DNA from 2 places in the Nonomuraea gerenzanensis genome. Region 2 is predicted to be linked to the other one. Evidence: riboswitches for the same ligand, from Rfam matches in the RefSeq annotation. Region 2 holds a riboswitch; the other holds the start of a gene.

Region 1 (10,057 bases), 1.1 Mb from region 2:
GCCGCCGTCAGGCCGGGGACGATCCGCACCGGCACGTCGGGGAAGTCCGCCGCCGCCTCCATGACCGCGCTGGCCATGGCGAACACGCCCGGGTCCCCGGACGACACCACCGCCACCCGGGCGCCGTCGCGGGCCAGCTCCAGGGCGTGCCTGGCGCGTTCGGCCTCCACCCGGTTGTCGGTGCGGTGGCGGCGCTGGCGCGGGTTCGGGGCGACGCGGTCCACGTACGGGCCGTACCCGACGAGGTCGGTGGCGGCGGCCAGCGCCTCCTGCGCCTCGGGCGTCAGCCACGGCCGCCCCGCCGGGCCCAGGCCCACCACGGCCACCTCGCCCGACTGCCGCACCGCCGGCGGCTCCGGCACGAACGTGCGCTCCGCGGGGCTGGCGAGCAGGGCCAGCGAGAAGTACGGCACGCCGCCGGGGTCCACGTCCTTGAGCGGCGCCACCCGCTCGGCGCCCATCGTGGCGCGCTCGACGTACCAGGCGTCGTCCAGCCGGCCGGCCTCGGCCAGCGCGTCGCGGACCTTCTCGAACGTGCGGCCCAGCTTGAGCACCGCCGCCGAGTCCGTCTCCCGCAGCCGGTCGGCCAGCGCGTCGGCCGGCAGCGTGCCGGGCAGCACGGTCAGCACCTCGTCCCGCTCCACCAGCGGCCGGCCGAGCACGGCGGACGCGGCGCTGACCGACGTCACGCCCGGCACCACCTCGGTCTCGTAGCGGTGCGCGAGCCGTTTGTGCAGGTGCATGTACGACCCGTAGAACAGTGGATCGCCCTCGGCGAGCACCACCACGGTGCGTCCCGCGTCCAGGTGCGCGGCCAGCCGCTGCGCGCAGTCGGCGTAGAAGTCGTCGAGCGCGCCCTGGTAGCCGCCGGGGTGGTCGGTGGTCTCCGTGGTCAGCGGGTAGAGCAGCAGCTCCTCGATCTGGTCCGCCCGCATGTACGGCAGCGCGATGGAACGGGCGATGCTGCGGCCGTGCCTGGCGGCGTGGTAGGCGATCACGTCCGCCTCGCCGATCAGCCTGGCCGTCTTGACCGTGACCAGCTCCGGGTCACCGGGACCGAGGCCGACCCCGTACAGGCGTCCCTTCACCATGATCACTCCGTCTCGTCCGCGATGGCGTTGATCGCCGCCGCCGTCATCGCACTGCCGCCGCGGCGGCCGTGCACCACCAGGTGTTCCAGGTCGCTGCCGGCCAGCGCCTGCTTGGACTCCGCCGCGCCGATGAACCCCACGGGGACGCCCAGCACCGCCGCCGGCCGTCCCGCGCCCTCCGCCACCAGCTCCAGCAGCCGGAACAGGGCGGTCGGCGCGTTCCCGATCGCCACCACCGCGCCGTCGAGCCGGTCGCGCCACAGCTCCAGGGCGGCGGCGCTGCGCGTGGTACCGAGCCGCTCAGCCAGCTCGGGGACGCGCGGGTCGGGCAGCGTGCACAGCACCTCGTTGCCGGCGGGCAGCCTGCGCCTGGTCACGCCCGAAGCGACCATCATCGCGTCGCACAGGACGGGCGCGCCCGCGCGCAGCGCCTCACGGGCCCGCACCACCACCCCGGGGGACCAGGCCAGGTCGGTGACGAGGTCGGTCATGCCGCAGGCGTGGATCATCCGCACCGCCACCTGGGCGACCTCGGGTGGCAGGCCGGTGAGGTCGGTCTCGGCGCGGATGGTCGCGAACGAGCGCCGGTAGATCTCGGCGCCGTCGCGGAGGTAGTCGGTCACGGGGGCCCTTCTCGGTGGTCGTCGGTGGGGCGGGTTCAGCTCGGGTGGCTGCGGCGGTAGCCGTCGGCGGTGGCGACCAGCTCGATGACGGGGCCGCGCGGCAGGCCGCAGCGCCGTTCGCAGCCCGCCCAGTGGACGGGGGTGGCGGGGGCGCGGTCGTCCGCGTTCAGCTCCGCCACCCAGCGTCGTGCGTCCGCCTGGACGTCCGCCAGCGCCTTGCCGCACCCGGGGCGGCCCGTGCAGGCGGTGACTCCGGCCCAGGGGGACGCCGGGTCCGTGATCAGGCCCGCGTCGGCGAGCGCCTGCTCCGCGTCGTCCGCCTCGGTGGGGGTGAGGTCCAGTGACACGGCGGTCCGCCAGGGGGTGAGCCGGACGGCGGGGCCGCTGTCTGCCAGGGCCCTGAGCTGGGCGGGGGTCAGCCGGCCGAGCGGCACCAGCACCTCCAGGGCCACCCGCCCGTCCCGCTGCGTGCGCCGCCCGGCCCGCCTTCGCGCGCCAGGACGCTCAGGCGGCGCGGCCGACGCGGTGATCGGTGCGGTGACCGGTGGGGTGACCGGTGCGGTGACCGGGGCGGTCGTCGGTGCCGGCGCGGCCGGGTGCCTGGTCAGGCGGGCGGTGATGCGGGCGGGGCCGTTCTCCAGCTCCTGGATGCGCCAGGCCAGGGGAGCGTCGTCCGGGCGTTCGTCGAGGAACGCCTCAGCAGCGGCGATCATGAGCGGCACAGCGCCCTCCGGACGGCAGCCCAGCCCGGTGTCCCGCCCCGCCAGCAGGAGCCGCCCGCCGCCGGAGCCCTCACCGGTGAACGTCACATCGGCCCCGAGCCCGGCCACATCCCCCGAGCCGTCGTCCACCGCGCACAGGAACCGCCCCGGCAGCCCCGCCAGCCGTGGCCGCCCGCACAACGCCCGGTCCAGCTCCGCCACCAGCGCGTCCACGTCCAGCACCCCGTCACCGCACCGGCCGCCCAGCGGCGAGGCGACGATGTTGCGGACCCGTTCGTGGGCGGCCGACGGCAACAGCCCCGCCGAGGCGAGCCGGTCGGCGAAGGCGGCGGGCGAGCGCAGCCCGCGCACCTGGACGTTCGCCCGCGAGGTCAGCTCGATCACGCCCGACCCGAACTCCTCGGCGCAGCCGGCGAGCGCCCGGAACTGGGCGGCGGAGGCCGCGCCACCGGGCAGGCGGACGCGGGCCAGCGGGCCGTCGGCGGCCTCGTGTACCTGTAGCGCGCCCGGACAGGCGTCAGGACGGATCCGTCCGGAAAAGTCGGCTATGGACACGAAGAGGATCGTAACGCCAGTTCTGGTGGAGGCCGGTCGTGCCGTAGTCTCCCGGTAGGCGATGGCAAGGGAGGAAGCCGGTGCGAAACCGGCGCGGTCCCGCCACTGTGACCGGGGAGCGAGCCCCACCACAGGCCACTGCCCGGCGACGGGTGGGAAGGCCGGGGTGAGCGCTGATCCGGGAGCCAGGAGACTCCTGCCGTCGCGTCACCCGCGACCGGGGCGAGGACCCCGAGGGAGGAATGCGCCGTGCCTGGCGACAGCCGTACCGTTCTGCTGCTCTCGACGTCGGACACCGACCTGCTGAGCGCTCGCGCGAGCGCCGCCACCTACCGGCTGGGCAACCCCGCCAGGCTGATCCCCGACGACCTGCCCGCGCTGCTGGAGGGCGTGGACCTGGTCGTGGTGCGGCTGCTCGGCGGCCGGCGCGCCTGGGCGGAAGGGCTCGACGCGTTGCTGGCCGGGCCCAGGCCGGTGGTGGTGCTGGGCGGCGAGCAGGCACCGGACGCCGAGCTGATGGAGCTGTCCACGGTGAGCGGCGGCGTCTGCGCCGAGGCGCACGCCTACCTGGCCCACGGCGGGCCCGCGAACCTGGCCGAGCTGCACGCGTTCCTGTCCGACACCGTGCTGCTGACCGGGCACGGGTTCGCGCTGCCCGCGCCGACGCCGTCCTGGGGGCGGCTGGAACGGGCGGCCGGACCGGGCAGCGGGCCCGTGGTGGGGGTGCTCTACTACCGGGCGCACCACCTGGCGGGCAACACCGCGTTCGTGGAGGCGCTCTGCGCGGCGGTCGAGGACGCCGGCGGTCAGGCCATGCCGATCTTCTGCTCGTCCCTGCGCTCCGCCGAGCCCGCGCTGCTCGACACGCTGCGGGCCGCGGACGTGCTGGTCGTGACGGTGCTGGCGGCGGGCGGCGCGCGGCCCGCCACCGCCGCGGCGGGCGGTGACGACGAGGCGTGGGACGTGGGCGCGCTGGCCGCGCTCGACGTGCCGATCCTGCAGGGGCTCTGCCTGACCACCAGCCGGCAGGCGTGGGAGGAGAACGACGACGGACTGTCGCCGCTGGACGCCGCCTCACAGGTGGCGATCCCCGAGTTCGACGGGCGGATCATCACGGTGCCGTTCTCGTTCAAGGAGATCGACGAGGACGGGCTGACCGTCTACGCCGCCGACCCCGAGCGGGCCGCCCGGGTGGCCGGCATCGCGGTGCGGCACGGACTGCTGCGGCACGTCCCGCCCGCCGAGCGGCGCCTGGTCGTGATGTTGTCGGCGTACCCGACCAAGCACTCCCGCGTCGGCAACGCCGTCGGCCTGGACACCCCGGCCAGCACCGTACGGCTGCTGGCCAGGCTCGCCGAGGCCGGATACGACCTGGGCGAGGGCTTCCCCGGCGTGGCCGAGCAGGACGGCGACGCGCTCATCCACGCCCTCATCGCCGCCGGTGGCCAGGACCAGGACTGGCTGACCGAGGAGCACCTCGCGGGCAATCCTGTACGGATCTCCGCCGCCTCGTACGAGCAGTGGTACCGCACGCTGCCCGAGGACCTGCGGGCCGCGATGGAGCGGCACTGGGGCCCGCCCCCGGGCGAGCTGTTCGTGCACCAGGGCGACATCGTGCTGGCCGCGCTGCGCGCCGGGAACCTCGTCGTCATGGTCCAGCCGCCGCGCGGCTTCGGCGAGAACCCGATCGCCATCTACCACGACCCCGACCTGCCGCCCAGCCACCACTACCTGGCCGCCTACCGCTGGTTGTCGGCCGAGTTCGGCGCGCACGCGATGGTGCACGTGGGCAAGCACGGCAACCTGGAGTGGCTGCCGGGCAAGTCGGCGGGCATGTCCGCCGCGTGCGCCACCGACGCGGCGATCGGGGACCTGCCGCTGGTCTACCCGTTCCTGGTGAACGACCCGGGCGAGGGCACCCAGGCCAAGCGGCGGGCGCACGCCGTGCTGGTGGACCACATGGTGCCGCCGATGGCCAGGGCGGACACGTACGGGGACATCGCGCGGCTGGAGCAGCTCCTGGACGAGCACGCCACGATCGCCGCCATGGACCCGGCCAAGCTACCCGCCATCCGGGCGCAGATCTGGACGCTCATCCAGGCCGCCCGGCTCGATCACGACCTGGGGCTGGCGGATCGGCCGCATGACAGCGAGTTCGACGACTTCCTGCTGCATGTGGACGGGTGGCTGTGCGAGGTGAAGGACGCGCAGATCCGGGACGGGCTGCACGTGCTCGGGCAGGCGCCGGTGGGGCAGGTGCGGGTCGATCTGGTTCTGGCCGTCCTGCGGGCGCGGCAGTTGTGGGCGGGGCGCGAGACGTTGCCGGGGTTGCGGGAGGCGCTCGGGCTGGTGGAGGACGGGACGGCGGGGCTGGCGGCCGTGGATCGGGCCGAGGGGGTCGCGCGGGCGTTGGTGGCGGGGATGGAGGAACGCGGCTGGGCCCCAGAGGCGGCCTCCGAGGTTGTGCGCACCGTCCTCGGCATCGCGCCGCCCGCCTCCGCGACGCCCGCCGATGCGGCTCAGCTCACGGCTCCCGACGGCGGCCTCGTCACGCGGATCCTCACCTTCGCCGCCACCGAGGTCGTCCCCCGCCTGGCCCGCACCACCGACGAGCTCGACCACCTCCTGCACGCCCTGAACGGCGGCTACGTCCCCGCGGGCCCCAGCGGCTCACCGCTGCGCGGCCTGGTCAACGTGCTCCCGACAGGCCGCAACTTCTACTCGGTGGACCCCCGAGCCGTGCCCAGCAGGCTGGCCTGGGAGACCGGCCAGGCGATGGCCGAGTCACTGCTGGAGCGCTACCGCGCCGACACGGGCGAGTGGCCGCGTTCCGTCGGCCTGTCCGTCTGGGGCACCAGCGCCATGCGGACGGCGGGCGACGACGTGGCGGAGGTGCTGGCCCTGCTCGGCGTCCGCCCCGAATGGGACGAGGCCTCCCGCCGCGTCACCCGGCTGGAGCCGATCCCCCTCGCCGAGCTGGCCCGGCCCAGGATCGACGTGACGGTCCGGATCAGCGGCTTCTTCAGGGACGCCTTCCCGCACGTGGTGGCGATGCTCGACGACGCCGTACGCCTGGTGGCGGCCCTGGACGAGCCGCACGAGCACAACTACGTGCGCGCCCACGTGGCCGAGGCAGGGGGCGGCGAACGGCAGGCCACGATGCGCATCTTCGGCTCCGCGCCCGGCGCGTACGGAGCGGGCCTGCTCCCGCTGATCGACAGCCGCAACTGGCGCGACGACGCCGACCTGGCCGAGGTGTACGCGGTGTGGGGCGGCTTCGCCTACGGCCGCGACCTCGACGGCGTGGCCGCCCGCCCGCAGATGGAGGACGCCTACCGCCGCATCGCCGTGGCCGCCAAGAACGTCGACAGCAGCGAGCACGACATCGCCGACTCCGACGACTACTTCCAGTACCACGGCGGCATGGTCGCCACCGTCCGCGCCCTCACCGGCAGGGCCCCGGCCGCCTACATCGGTGACAGCACCCGGCCCGACGCCGTACGCACCAGAACGCTCTCCGAGGAGACGGCGCGCATCTTCCGCGCCAGGGTCGTCAACCCGCGCTGGCTGGCCGCGATGCGGCGGCACGGCTACAAGGGCGCGTTCGAGCTGGCCGCCACCGTCGACTACCTGTTCGGCTACGACGCCACCACGGGGGTGGTGGCCGACTGGATGTACGACAAGCTGACCGAGACGTACGTGCTCGACCCGGAGAACCAGACGTTCATGGCCGAGTCGAACCCGTGGGCCCTGCACGGCATCGCCGAGCGCCTGCTGGAGGCCGCCGAGCGTGGCATGTGGGAGCACCCGGACCCCGACGTGCTGCGCGGGCTGCAGGAGGTCTACCTCAAGACCGAGGGCGACCTGGAGGACGACACCAGCCGCTGAGCCGTCCCCGGCGTGCCCGCCCAGTGCAGGTGCAGGTAGGACGCGGTCACGCCGGGATCGCCGTACCCGTCGGTGCCGCCCTCGTGGCGGAACAGCGGCCCGGCCTCGTACGCGACGGCGGTGCGGTGGAACTCGTGCCCGCGCACGCGCTCGCCCGGCCTGGTCAGCGGGGTACGGGCGAGCGCGACCGCCTCCCGGTAGCCGAGCGTGAGCCGGGACGTCATCGCGGCCCGGCCGGGGACGCGCCCGCACATGCGCCGCCCGTCCAGCTCGTCGCACAGGTACAGCAGCCCGGCGCACTCGGCCACGATCGGCCCGTCGAAGGTGGCCACCTGGGCGCGCAGGGGCTCGTTGGCGGCCAGCTCGGCGGCGTACACCTCGGGGAAGCCGCCTCCGATCACCAGCGCGCCCGTGCCGTCCGGCAGGCGCTCGTCACGCAGCGGGTCGAAGGTCACGACGTCCGCGCCCGCCGCCCGCAGCAGCTCCACGTGTTCGGCGTAGCCGAACGTGAACGCCGCCCCACCCGCCACCGCCACCACCGGCCGCCCCCGCCCCGCACCGCCCGCCTCTGCCTGCACCGGCCGCTCCCCGCCAGGGCCGCTCGCCACTGCCCGTCCCGCGCCGCCTGCCGCTCCCTCCACGGGACGCGAACGTCCGGGCCCGTCCTCGGCCGGATCCCAGGGGGAGCCGTCCAACAAAGGCGCCGAGCGGGCCAGCCGCAGCAGCGCGTCGAGATCGCACGACCGAGCCACCAGCGCCGCCAGCCGATCCACCGCCGCCACCGCCTCCTCCCGCCGCTCGGCCGCGGGCACCAGCCCCAGATGCCGGGACGGCGTGAACACGGCATCGTCCCGCAGCACCGCCCCCAGCACCGGCACCCCCACCTCGGCCAGCGCCGATCGGCACAACCGCGCGTGCCGCTCCGACCCCACCCGGTTGAGCACCACCCCGCCCACCCGCACCCGGGCATCGAACGTGGCGAACCCGTGCACCACCGCCGCCACCGACCGGCTCTGCCGCGCCGCGTCCACCACCAGCACCACCGGCGCGTCCAGCAGCCGCGCGACGTGCGCCGTCGAGGCGAAGTCGGTGTCCCCCTTGCCGTCGAACAGCCCCATCACCCCCTCCACCACCGCGACCTCGCACCCGTCCGCCCCGTGCAGGAACAGCGGCACCACCCGCTCCGCCCCCTGCAGCCACGGATCGAGGTTCCGGCCGGGCCGCCTGGTGGCCAGCGCGTGGTAGCCGGGGTCGATGTAGTCGGGGCCGACCTTGTGCGGCGAGACCCGCAGGCCGCGGGCCCGCAGCGCCGCCATGAGCCCGGTGGCCACCGTCGTCTTCCCGCTCCCCGACGAGGGTGCGGCGACGACCAGCCGCGGGATCGTCACCACTCGATGCCCTTCTGGCCCTTCTGCCCGGCGTCCATGGGATGGCGTACCTTGCCCATCTCCGTCACCAGATCCGCCACTTCGACCAGCCGCTCGGGCGCGTCCCTGCCGGTGATCACGACGTGCTGGTTCCCCGGCCGCGCGGTGAGCGCCGCCAGCACGTCGTCCAGGTCCAGCCACCCCCACTTCAGCGGGTAGGTGAACTCGTCCAGCACGTAGAACCGGTAGGTCTCGGCCGCCAGATCCCGTTTGATCTGCTCCCAGCCCTCCCGGGCGTCGGCCGCGTGGTCCTCCTCGCTGCCCGGCCGCTGGATCCACGACCAGCCCTCGCCCATCTTGTGCCAGGTCACGGAGCCGCCCTCGCCGCTGTCCCCGAGCACCTTGAGCGCCCGCTCCTCGCCGATGCGCCATTTGGCCGACTTCACGAACTGGAACACCCCGACCGGCCAGCCCTGGTTCCACGCCCGCAACGCCATGCCGAACGCGGCCGTGGACTTGCCCTTGCCGGGGCCGGTGTGCACGATCAGCAGCGGCCTGGTGCGGCGCTGCCGGGTGGTGAGACCGTCGTCGGGGACGACGGCCGGCTTGCCCTGTGGCACGGCTAACCCGCCTTCCTGCGGTCGTTCGCTCTGTGGTCATGGACGACCGAGCCGAGGTCGGCCAGCGAGTCGAGCGGGACGAGCCGCGCCCGCAGCCGCGCCGCCAGCCGTACCGCCAGGCCAAGGCGCACGGGGCCGCTCTCGCAGTCGACGACGACCGCGGCCGTGCCGTCCAGCAGCGCCGCCGCCCGTTCGACGTCGCCGCCGGCCGTGGCGCGCCCGTCCGTCACCAGGACGAGCAGCGGCCGCCTGGCGGGGTCGCGCAGCCGTTCGACGCGCAGCACCTCCGCCGCCCGCACCAGCCCTGCCGCCAGGGGCGTGCGCCCGCCGGTCGCCAGGGTACGCAGCCGCGCCGCCCCCACCTCCACCGACGACGTGGGCGGCAGCGCCACCTCGGCCCCCACCCCCCTGAACGTCACCAGCCCCACCTTGTCGCGCCGCTGGTAGGCGTCGAGCAGCAGGCTCAGCACGGCCGTCTTGACCGCGGTCATCCGCTTGCGCGCCGCCATCGAGCCGCTCGCGTCCACCACGAACAGCACGAGGTTGCCCTCCCTGCCCTCGCGCACCACCTCGCGCAGATCGTCCCCGCGCAGCACCAGCCCTGGGCCGCTGCGCCCCCGCTGCCTCTGGTACGGCGCCGCGGCCCGCATCGTCGCCGCCACGTGCAGGTCGCGCACCCGCCCGTCCGGGCGGCGCGCGCCGGTGCCCCTGCCTTGCGACGCCCGCGATCTGGACCGCCGCCCGGCCGCCCCCTCACCGATCCCCGGCACCTCGAGCAACGGCACCCGGTACGGTTGCGCCACCCCGGCCACCCGCGAGGCCCCCTCACCCCCCGCGGCCCGCGAGGCGCCATCGGCCACCTTCGAGGCGTCCTCGCCGCCACCCGCCTCCGACGCGCCCACGCCGTCACCCGTCCTCGACGCGCCGTCACCGCCCCACGCCCAGCCGGTCGCGCCGTCACCGCCCGACGCCCAGCCGGTCGCGCCGTCACCGCCCCGCGCCCGGCCCGCCGCGCCGCCGTCCCGCCGGTCGCCGCGGGCCGCTCGCCCAGCTCCGCCATCGGCGTGCTCCGCCGCGCCGTCGGCGGACGGATCGGCGCCGGCGCCGTCCCGCTGGTGGCGCGCCGTGCCGGACCCGGGCCACCGGTGATCGCCCGCCTTGCCCCATCGGTCGCCGAAGCGGCCGTCCGGC
Region 2 (10,057 bases):
CGCGCCGCTCTCGCCCGGGTACTGGGCGACGACCATGTTGCAGGCGGCGGTCAGGGGTGACGCCGCCGGCACGGCGGGCCCGGCGGCGGTGCTCGCCGGCCTCGGCCTGGCCGCCGGCGCCTTCGCCTGCCGCCGGCTGGGCAAAGGCTGGAGCCGCGCCGCCGTCGCCTAAGGGCTTGGAGCCGCGCGCCATCACCCAAGAGCTCGGAGCCGCGCCGCCGTCGCCTAAGGGCTTGGAGCCGCGCCGCCCGTCGCCTAGAAGCATTTCCTGCCCGATATCGGGCAGGATGTTGGCGTGTCTCGTTCCAGAGCCGTAGTGTCCTCGTCTGTGTCCACGGCACGGCATCCGTACGAAGATCTCATCGCGCACCTCACGAGGACGAGCCCGCTCGGCCCAGGCGAGGCCGCCCGCGTGGTCGCCGACGTGCTGTCGTACTTCTCGGACTCCACCGAGGAGTACGTCCGGCGCCGTCACGGCGAGCTGAAGTCCAAGGGCTTCACCAATGACGAGATCTTTCCCCGGATCGCGGCCGAGTTACGGGGCCGGCGGGTAGCGGCTCCAGAGCTGTCCCTGCGGCAGCTACGCAGGATCGTCTACGGATAGAGGAGACCTCGATGTGCGGAATCGTGGCCTATGTCGGCCCCAAGGACGCCGCGCCCATCCTGCTGGAGGGCCTGCAGCGGCTGGAGTACCGGGGCTATGACTCGGCCGGGGTCGTGGTGTCCAACAAGGGCCTGAAGGTACGCAAGGTCAAGGGCCGGGTGGCCGATCTGGCCAAGGTGGTGCCGGTCAGGTTCAAGGGCAGCCTCGGCATCGGGCACACCCGGTGGGCCACCCACGGCGTGCCGAGCGACGTCAACGCGCACCCCCACCTGTCCGCCGACGAGCGCATCGCGGTCGTGCACAACGGCATCATCGAGAACGCCGCCGAGCTGCGCGCCAAGCTGGAGGCCGACGGGGTGGTGTTCGCCTCCGAGACCGACACCGAGGTGCTCGCGCACCTGATCGCCGCCGCGGTGGACGAGAACGACTCGCTCGAGGAGGCCGTCAGGAAGACGCTCAAGAGCATCGTCGGCACGTACGGCATCGCCGTGATCGACTCCGAGCGGCCCGGCGAGGTGGTCGTGGCGCGCAACGGCAGCCCGATCGTGCTGGGCATCGGCGAGAAGGAGATGTTCGCCGCCTCCGACGTGGCCGCGCTGGTCCGCTACACGCGCCAGGTCGTGCACCTGGAGGACGGCGAGCTGGCCGTGCTCAAGGCCGACGGCTTCCACACCTTCGCCAGCGACGCCCGCGAGACGGCCAAGGAGCCGCTGACCGTCGACTGGGACGCCGGCCACTACGACACCGGCGGCTACGAGCACTACCTGCTCAAGGAGATCTCCGAGCAGCCCGAGACGATCACCCGCACCATGAGCGGCCGCCTCGACGAGCGCTTCCACGTGGCCCACCTCGGCGGCCTGAACATGGACGCCCGCGAGACCCGGAGCTTCCGCCGGGTCAAGATCATCGGCTGCGGCTCCGCGTACTACTCGGGCCAGATCGGCGCGCAGCTCATCGAGGAGCTGGCGCGCATCCCGTCCGACGCCGAGCCGGCCAGCGAGTTCCGCTACCGCAACCCCGTCGTCGACCCCGACACCCTCTACGTCGCGATCAGCCAGTCGGGCGAGACCTACGACACCCTCGCCGCCGTGCAGGAGCTCAAGCGCAAGGGCGGCCGGGTCATCGGCATCGTCAACGCCGTGGGCAGCGCCATCGCCCGCGAGGTGGACGGCGGCATCTACCTGCACGCGGGCCCCGAGGTCTCGGTCGCCTCGACCAAGGCGTTCACCTCGACGTCGCTGGCGTTCGCGCTGCTCGCGCTGCACCTCGGGCGCGTGCGCGACCTGTCGCCCGCCGACGGGCGGCGCATCGTGGAGGGCCTGCGCCGGCTGCCCGGCCAGATCGAGCAGATCCTGCAGCAGGGCGACAAGATCGCCGAGCTGGCCAAGAAGTACGCGCCGCACCCGAGCATGATGTTCGTCGGCCGGGTGCGCGGTTACCCGGTGGCCCGCGAGGGCGCGCAGAAGCTCAAGGAGATCTCCTACGTGCACGCCGAGGCGTACCCGGCCAGCGAGCTCAAGCACGGCCCGCTCGCGCTGATCGGCCCCGACATGCCGACGGTCGCGATCGTGCCGGACGACGAGCTGCTCGACAAGAACCTCACCACGCTCGGCGAGATCCGCGCCCGCGGCGGCCAGGTGCTGATGGTGGGGCACCGCGAGCCGGACGCCAAGCTGGCCGACGACGTGATCGTGATCCCCAAGAACGAGATCGAGCTGGACCCGATCCTGCTGACGATCCCGCTGCAGCTCCTGGCGTACCACGCGGCGGTGACGCTGGGCCGCGACGTGGACAAGCCGCGCAACCTCGCCAAGAGCGTCACGGTCGAATAGCCGACTTAATTCAGCCACAATCTTCCCAAGGTAGTGTTATCCGGCTGGATACGACATAAATTCGATACTGTGCGGCAGTTCGACCACCAGAGACCTCATCCCGCACGCATGTACGACTACATGCTCGGCGGGAAGGACAACTTCGCGGTCGACCGCCAGGCCATCGACCAGCTCGCCGAGCTGATCCCGGAGGCGGTCCCGCTGGCCCGCGCGAACCGGGCCTTCCTCCAGCGTGCCGTCCGTTACGTCAGCCGCGCCGGGGTCGACCAGTTCCTCGACCTCGGCGCCGGGCTGCCCACCCAGGGCAGCGCGCACGAGGTGGCGCCCGAGGCCAGGGTGGTCTACGTCGATCACGACCCCGTCGTCGCCGCACACGCCACGGCCCTGCTCCGGCACTCGCCGGGCAGGGCCCGTTTCGTCCAGGCCGACCTGCTCGATCCCGGCGCCGTGCTGGCGGGAGCGGGCGAGTTCCTCGATCTCGACCGGCCGATCGCCGTGCTGCTGGTCTCGATCCTGCACTTCCTGCCCGACTCGGCGGATCCGCAGCGGGCGGTGGCCGTGCTGCGCGAGCGGGCCGCGCCGGGCAGCCACCTGGTGATCACGCACGCCACGACCATGGCGGACCTGGAGGACGAGGAGCGGGGCAGAGGTGTCCGCCGGGGCTCGTCCGGCAGGGGCGGGACCGACCGGTCGCCCGGGCAGATCCGCGCGTTCTTCGGGGACTGGCCGCTGGAGCCGCCGGGGCTCGTGCAGGCCACGGACTGGCGCCCGGACCGGCCCAAGCTGGTGGGGGACTGGTCGCTGCCGTCGTCGCTGATGGCGGGCGTGGGGAAGAAAGTCCGATAAGTCACGAAAAATCGCAAAGAATAGCGATATTGAGTGTTGACCATGACCCCGGTGTAACCCATCTTGTAATGGGTTAATAACCTAGAGTAATGGGGGATTCGGGGGAGAAGCAGATGCGCCGGCGGCGGTTCGTCGCCTGCGGAATCGGCGCCATCGCCTGTGCCGCCGGTTGTGGCACCCCGCGGGCGGGGAACGTGCTGCGTACCGGATTCTCGATCAACGTGGCCGGGCACCGCTGGACCCGGGTCGGGCGGGCGTTCGCCGACGCGGCCCGCGCCGCGGGTTTCGCGGCGGCCGTCGGCCAGGCGATCACCGGCAGCCCGGCGGCGCCCGGCGGCGGGCCGACAGGGCCCGGCGGCCTGGCGGTCGGCGGGTCGGTGATCACCGTGAGCGGCCTGCCCGCGCTGGCCGCCGCCGAGCTGAACAACGGCCAGAGCCTGCTCGACACCGGCACCCCGCTGGCCAGGCTGAGCGGCCAGATCGAGGTCGTGGTGGTGCCCGACCGCTCGCCGCTGCGCGACTTCGACGACTTCGGCGCCCGCCTGCTGGCCCGTCCCGGGCAGACCCTGCTGGCGGGCGGGCCGCAGGGCGAGCCCGACCACCTGCTGTTCGGCCTGATCGCCAGGGCGATCGGCGCGGACGGCCGGCGGGTCGACTACACCGGCTACCCCAGGCTGGGCGAGGCCGCCTCGGCGCTGCTGTCGGGCAGGGCGGTCGCCGCCGCGGGCTCGCTGGCCGACTGGCGCACCGCCATCGGGCGGGGCCGGGTCAGGGCGCTGGCGGTCTCCTCGGCCCGGCGCGTGCCCGACCTCGACGTGCCCACGCTGCTGGAGTGCGGCGTGCGGGTGGACTTCGCCGACTGGACGGCCGCGTTCGGGCCGGAGGACATGCCGGAGGAGAGCCGCGAGCACGCCGTGCGCATGTGCGAGGCGGTGATCGCGTCCAGCGAGTGGGAGGCCGCCTGCCTGGCCGCGGGCTGGCTGCCGATCCCGCTGTCCGGTGACGACTTCACCCGCTGGCTGGGCACCGAGATCGCCCGCACCCGCGCCGTACTGCGTGATCTTGGTTTGCTCGACTCGACCAAAGCCACAACATGCTGGGGCAGTTGCGGGAACGGCCACTAGATGTAGGATCCTGGTCGTCGCTGGTTCGCCTCCCAGGAGGCGGAGCAAAAGGGAACCCGGTGCGATTCCGGGGCTGCCCCGCAGCGGTGAGCGGGAACGACCGCCGTCAGACGCACTGGAGAGATCCGGGAAGCGACGGCCAGTAGGTGCCATCGAGCGTGCCCGCGAGCCCGAAGACCTGCCAGCGGTATGCCGGGTGCTGCCCGGCATGTGGTGTTCAGGGTCTCGAGGGTGGGCCGGAGCGCGTCGTGGCCTTGTGCTGCCGTGCTCTCGCATGCCCTCACGGGGATGAGGAGAGCGAACGTGACTCAGATCGTCGAGGTTGACCGCCGCCTGGCCATCGAGGAGGCCGCGGCGCGGGTGATCGCCGACCCGGCCAACTCCCGGGTCGCCGCGCGGCTGCTGGCCGAGGAGATCGCCGAGGAGGCCGCCGGGCACGGCGTGCGGTCGTTCTCCGAGTCGATCGCGGCCACCCACGCGGCCGGGCTGATTCAGGACGCGCTGGCGGAGTTCGTCGCCGCGCACGCCGCCGAGCTGGACGCGCTGGTCGCGGACGAGGCCGACGACCGGTTCGAGTACTTCGGGCTGCGCACGGTCCACGACCGCTACCTGCTGCGCCACCCCGAGACGCGCAAGGTGCTGGAGCGCCCGCAGCACTTCTTCCTGCGCGTGGCGTGCGGCCTGTCGCGGAGCGTCGCCGAGGCGGCCGAGCTGTACGGGCTGATGTCCACGCTGTCGTACCTGCCCAGCTCGCCCACCCTGTTCAACTCGGGGGCGCGCCGCCCGCAGCTCTCGTCCTGCTTCCTGCTCGACTCGCCGCGCGACGAGCTCGAAGCCATCTACGACCGGTACGGGCAGGTCGCGCGCCTGTCCAAGTACGCCGGCGGCATCGGCGTCTCCTGGACCAGGGTGCGCTCGCGCGGCTCCCTGATCCGAGGCACGAACGGTCACTCCAACGGCATCGTGCCCTGGCTGCGCACGCTGGACTCCTCCGTGGCCGCGGTCAACCAGGGCGGGCGGCGCAAGGGCGCGGCCTGCGTCTACCTGGAGACCTGGCACGCCGACATCGAGGAGTTCCTGGAGCTGCGGGACAACACCGGCGAGGACGCCCGCCGCACGCACAACCTGAACCTGGCCAACTGGGTGCCCGACGAGTTCATGCGCCGGGTGGAGGCCGACGAGATGTGGTCGCTGTTCGACCCGAAGGAGACGCCCGACCTCACGGACCTGTACGGCGAGGCGTTCGAGGCGAGATACCGCGCCTACGAGGCCGAAGGACGATATGTCCGGCAGATCCCGGCACGCACCCTGTACGGCCGCATGATGCGCACCCTCGCCCAGACCGGCAACGGCTGGATGACGTTCAAGGACGCCGCGAACCGCACCTCCAACCAGACCGCCCGCCCCGGGAACGTCATCCACCTGTCGAACCTGTGCACCGAGATCCTGGAGGTCACCAGCGACGCCGAGACCGCGGTCTGCAACCTCGGCTCGATCAACCTGGCCGCCCACCTGGAGGCGGGGGAGGTGGACTGGGAGCGGCTGCGCCGGACCGTGCGCACCGCCGTCCGCTTCCTCGATCGCACCATCGACCTCGGCTTCTATCCGACGCCCGAGGCCGAGGCGGCCAACCAGCGCTGGCGGCCGATCGGGCTCGGCCTGATGGGGCTGGCCGACGTGTTCTTCACGCTGCGGCTGCCGTTCGACTCGCCGCGCGCGCTGGAGCTGTCGACCAGGATCTCCGAGGAGATCGCGCTGGCGGCCTACGACACCTCGGCCGACCTCGCCGCCGAGCGCGGCCGGCACCCGTCGTACGCCGACACGCGCGCCGCCGCCGGAATCCTGCACCCCGACCACTACGCGGCCGGCTCACCCCGGTGGGACGTGCTGCGCGAGAAGATCGCCCGCACCGGCCTGCGCAACTCCCTCATGATCGCCATCGCCCCCACCGCCACGATCGCCTCCATCGCCGGCTGCTACGAGTGCATCGAGCCGCAGGTGTCCAACGTGTTCAAGCGCGAGACCCTGTCAGGGGAGTTCCTCCAGGTCAACCGCTATCTGGTGGCCGACCTCCAGGCTCGCGGCCTGTGGACCCAGCAGCTGCGCGACGACCTCAAGCGCGCCGACGGCTCGGTGCAGACGGTGCCCGGCATCCCCGACGACCTCAAGCTGCTCTACCGCACGGCCTGGGAGCTGCCGCAGAAGGCGCTCATCGACCTGGCCGCCGCGCGCCAGCCGTACATCGACCAGTCGCAGTCGCTCAACCTCTTCATGGCCAGCCCCACCATCGGCAAGCTCTCCTCGATGTACGCCTACGCCTGGAAGCAGGGCCTGAAGACCACGTACTACCTGCGCTCCCGCCCGGCCACCCGCATCGCCCAGACCACGGTCGCCACGGTGGAAGCGGTGGAAGCGGTGGCCTGCTCACTCGAGAACCCGGAAACCTGCGAAGCCTGCCAGTAAGGAGCCCCTCTTCTCATGCTGCTCGACCCCGGAATGGACCTCACCCTCCGGCCCATGCGCTACCCGGACTTCTACGAGCGCTACCGCGCCGCCATCCGCAACACGTGGACCGTCGAGGAGGTGGACCTGCACAACGACCTCGCCGACCTGGCGAAGATGACGCCGCAGGAGCGGCACCTGATCAACCGGCTGGTCGCCTTCTTCGCCACCGGTGACTCCATCGTCGCCAACAACCTCGTGCTCAACCTCTACCAGCACGTCAACGCCCCCGAAGCGCGCCTGTACCTGAGCAGGCAGCTCTTCGAGGAGGCCGTGCACGTGCAGTTCTACCTGACGCTGCTCGACACGTACCTGCCCGACCCGGACGAGCGGGTCAAGGCGTTCGCCGCGATCGAGCACATCCCGTCGATCCGCGACAAGGCCGAGTTCTGCTTCAAGTGGATCGACTCCATCGAGAGCCTGAAGCGGCTGGAGAGCGCCGCCGAGCGCCGCCGGTTCCTGCTGAACCTGATCTGCTTCGCCGCCTGCATCGAGGGCCTGTTCTTCTACGGCGCCTTCGCCTACGTCTACTGGTTCCGCTCCCGGGGCCTGCTCGGCGGGCTGGCCACGGGGACGAACTGGGTGTTCCGCGACGAGTCCATGCACATGGAGTTCGCTTTCAGCGTGGTGGACACCGTACGGGCCGAGGAGCCGTCGCTGTTCGACGACGAGCTGGCCAAGCAGGTGACGCTGATGCTGGAGGAGGCGGTGGCCGCCGAGCTGGCCTTCGCCGAAGATCTTTGCGGCGACGGGATGAGGGGCATGAGTGTCGCCCAGATGCGCCAGTACCTCGAGTACGTCGCCGACCAACGCCTGGTCAGGCTGGGGATGCCGCGGCGTTACGGCTCCGCGAACCCGTTCGCGTTCATGGAGTTGCAGGACGTGCAGGAGCTGGCCAATTTCTTCGAACGGCGTGTCTCCGCGTATCAAGTGGCAGTTGAGGGAAATGTGACCTTTGACGAGACGTTCTAAGACACTTGGGGGGCAAGAGCGTGCAGTCTCCGGCTGACTGGCCGATCCTCGTCATCGCGGTGGTGGGAGCCATCCTCCTGGTGGAGGTGAGCAGGCGAATCCTCACCAAGGTGGGCCGGAAATGGGCCCTGGCCCGGCATCTGGTGGAGCACTGCACGTGGCCGGCCTTCTCGGTGGCCGCCGTACTGGCGTTCAACCTCGTGTTCGGGCCGGGCATGTTCGGCGACTCCGCGAGTGAGAAGGCCACGGCCGGCACCGTCGAACGGGTGCTCGGCCTGGCCAGCATCGCCGCGGTCACCTGGCTGATCGTGCAGGCGGCGTACGCGCTGACGGACGTCATCCTCGACCGGCTGGTGCTGGTCGAGGGGGAGCGCAACCGGCGGGCGCGGCGGATCATGACGCAGATCGCGCTGGTCCGCCGCGTCGCCGCGGCGATCATCATCGTGATCGCGGTCGGCGCCATGCTCTTCTCCTTCCCGCAGGTCCGCGCGCTCGGCGCCGGTCTGCTCGCCTCGGCCGGCATCGCCGGCGCCATCGTCGGCATCGCCGCCCAGCCCACGATCGGCAACATGCTCGCCGGCCTGCAGCTCGCCTTCAGCGACGCGCTGCGCCTGGACGACGTGGTCGTCGTGGAGGACGAGTGGGGGCGCATCGAGGAGCTCACGCTCACGTACGTGGTGCTGCGCCTGTGGGACGAGCGCCGGCTCGTGCTCCCGGTCTCCTACTTCACCCAGAACCCGTTCGAGAACTGGACCCGCCACGGCAGCCGCGTCCTGGCCGTGTGCCTGCTGCGCGTGGACTGGTCCGTCCCCGTCCCGAAACTGCGCGACGCGCTCTACGAGTTCCTCCAGGGCAACCCGCTGTGGGACCAGAAGGACTGGACCCTCCAGGTCACCGACGTGCTGCCGAACGGCCTGGTCGAGCTGCGCGCCCTGATGAGCGCCGCCGACTCGCCGTCGTCCTGGGACCTCAAGTGCGACGTCCGCGAATTCCTGGTCAATTACGTACGCGACAACTACCCGGACTCGCTGCCCCGCTTCCGCGTCGAGACCCCGGAAAGCCGAATCGGCGCCGCCGAATAATCCAGTGGCCCGCGACCCGATCACCGGTTTACCGTGGACATCGTCCGGCGAACACCTTCGAAAGGCGGCGAAGTGCTCATCCCAGCTCTGCCACGACCCTCCGCCGTCACCCTGCCTGAGCTGCGGCGAAGGCTTTCCGGCTGACCCACGCACGGGTTACCGGAAAGCCGTCTCGGGCCTTGTCCGAGGCGGTTTCCTCTTTTGTCTGTGAAAACCGAGTGTGGGGCAGCTTGGTCAGCCCGCCTGCCTTGGGAGCAGGAGCACCGCAGGTTCGAATCCTGCCACTCGGACGACGGCCCTGAAAGAAAAGGGCCGCGGGCCACGGCCTGGCCGGCGGGAATGGCGCCCCCCGGCCGGACCCCGCCCACCGCCCCGGGCCGGCCCACGCCAGCCAAGCCCGGGGCCCGAGCCGCTCTGGCCCAACTGGCAGAGGCGCCGTCTTCAGGAGGCGGAGGTTCAGGGTTCGAATCCCTGGAGCGGCACTGGATCTTCGTGGGTGTCGTCCGCGAGGGACCGGAAGAAGGGGACGCGCCGAGACCTCTTCTGAGCAGTGGTTCTCCACCACCAACGTCTCTCGTCGTGAGGATCGCTCCGGCGGCACGCTCGGCCAGTGCTGCGGCAGGCCCCACATCGCCGGCCGCATGCGACCACGGCTCGCGGCGGCCAGCTCCTCGTGTTCGCGGTCACGGCCGTGATTCGCGCGGTGGTTGGGCGGCGCGTCCGTCCAGCGGTGAGCGTGACAGATCCGGGTAGGGGAGACGGGAAGGTGATCTGCCGTGCCGGGCGTACGCACCGCCACGTCTCAGCGTGGTGGTGTGGTGTCCGGCCTGACCCCGAAGCTTTCCGTCATGAACCTCTTAACGATCAGTATCGAGCAGCGGTCCGGCTTCTCCCTCGTCGCCCTTGACGGGGTGCTGGACCATCAGACCCAGCCCTGTCTGCTGCGCGTCTTCGACCGGCTCCTGGACGAACCCACCCCGCGAATCGTGATCGACGCCCGCGAGCTGAGATTCTGCGATTCGCACGGCCTCTGGGTCCTGATCAGCGGGCAACGCCGGGCCGAAGAGCTGGGCGGCGCCATCCGGCTGATCGGCG

Evidence for each region. A riboswitch is a leader RNA that binds a small molecule or an ion and turns the genes downstream of it on or off. The one in region 2 is predicted to bind cobalamin.
Region 1: it holds a riboswitch for cobalamin, as region 2 does, so the genes downstream of both, cobN (cobaltochelatase subunit CobN) here and LCN96_RS39030 (ribonucleoside-diphosphate reductase subunit alpha) in region 2, are expected to answer to the same signal.

What each region holds. Positions count from the first base shown of each region.
Region 1 covers NZ_CP084058.1:7,334,766-7,344,822, reverse strand. The annotation lists gene LCN96_RS34165 (precorrin-2 C(20)-methyltransferase) at 1-1,091, opposite strand, end outside; gene LCN96_RS34160 (precorrin-8X methylmutase) at 1,094-1,714, opposite strand; gene cobG (precorrin-3B synthase) at 1,750-2,991, opposite strand; cobalamin riboswitch at 3,012-3,202, shown strand; gene cobN (cobaltochelatase subunit CobN) at 3,241-6,879, shown strand; gene LCN96_RS34145 (cobyrinate a,c-diamide synthase) at 6,834-8,252, opposite strand; gene cobO (cob(I)yrinic acid a,c-diamide adenosyltransferase) at 8,264-8,866, opposite strand; gene LCN96_RS34135 (VWA domain-containing protein) at 8,869-10,057, opposite strand, start outside.
Region 2 covers NZ_CP084058.1:8,386,166-8,396,222, reverse strand. The annotation lists gene LCN96_RS39055 (ABC transporter permease) at 1-172, shown strand, start outside; gene LCN96_RS39050 (hypothetical protein) at 329-604, shown strand; gene glmS (glutamine--fructose-6-phosphate transaminase (isomerizing)) at 616-2,436, shown strand; gene LCN96_RS39040 (SAM-dependent methyltransferase) at 2,506-3,282, shown strand; gene LCN96_RS39035 (Bug family tripartite tricarboxylate transporter substrate binding protein) at 3,372-4,406, shown strand; cobalamin riboswitch at 4,411-4,606, shown strand; gene LCN96_RS39030 (ribonucleoside-diphosphate reductase subunit alpha) at 4,710-6,869, shown strand; gene LCN96_RS39025 (ribonucleotide-diphosphate reductase subunit beta) at 6,885-7,880, shown strand; gene LCN96_RS39020 (mechanosensitive ion channel family protein) at 7,901-8,962, shown strand; tRNA gene LCN96_RS39015 (tRNA-Pro) at 9,177-9,252, shown strand; tRNA gene LCN96_RS39010 (tRNA-Leu) at 9,371-9,444, shown strand; gene LCN96_RS39005 (STAS domain-containing protein) at 9,739-10,057, shown strand, end outside.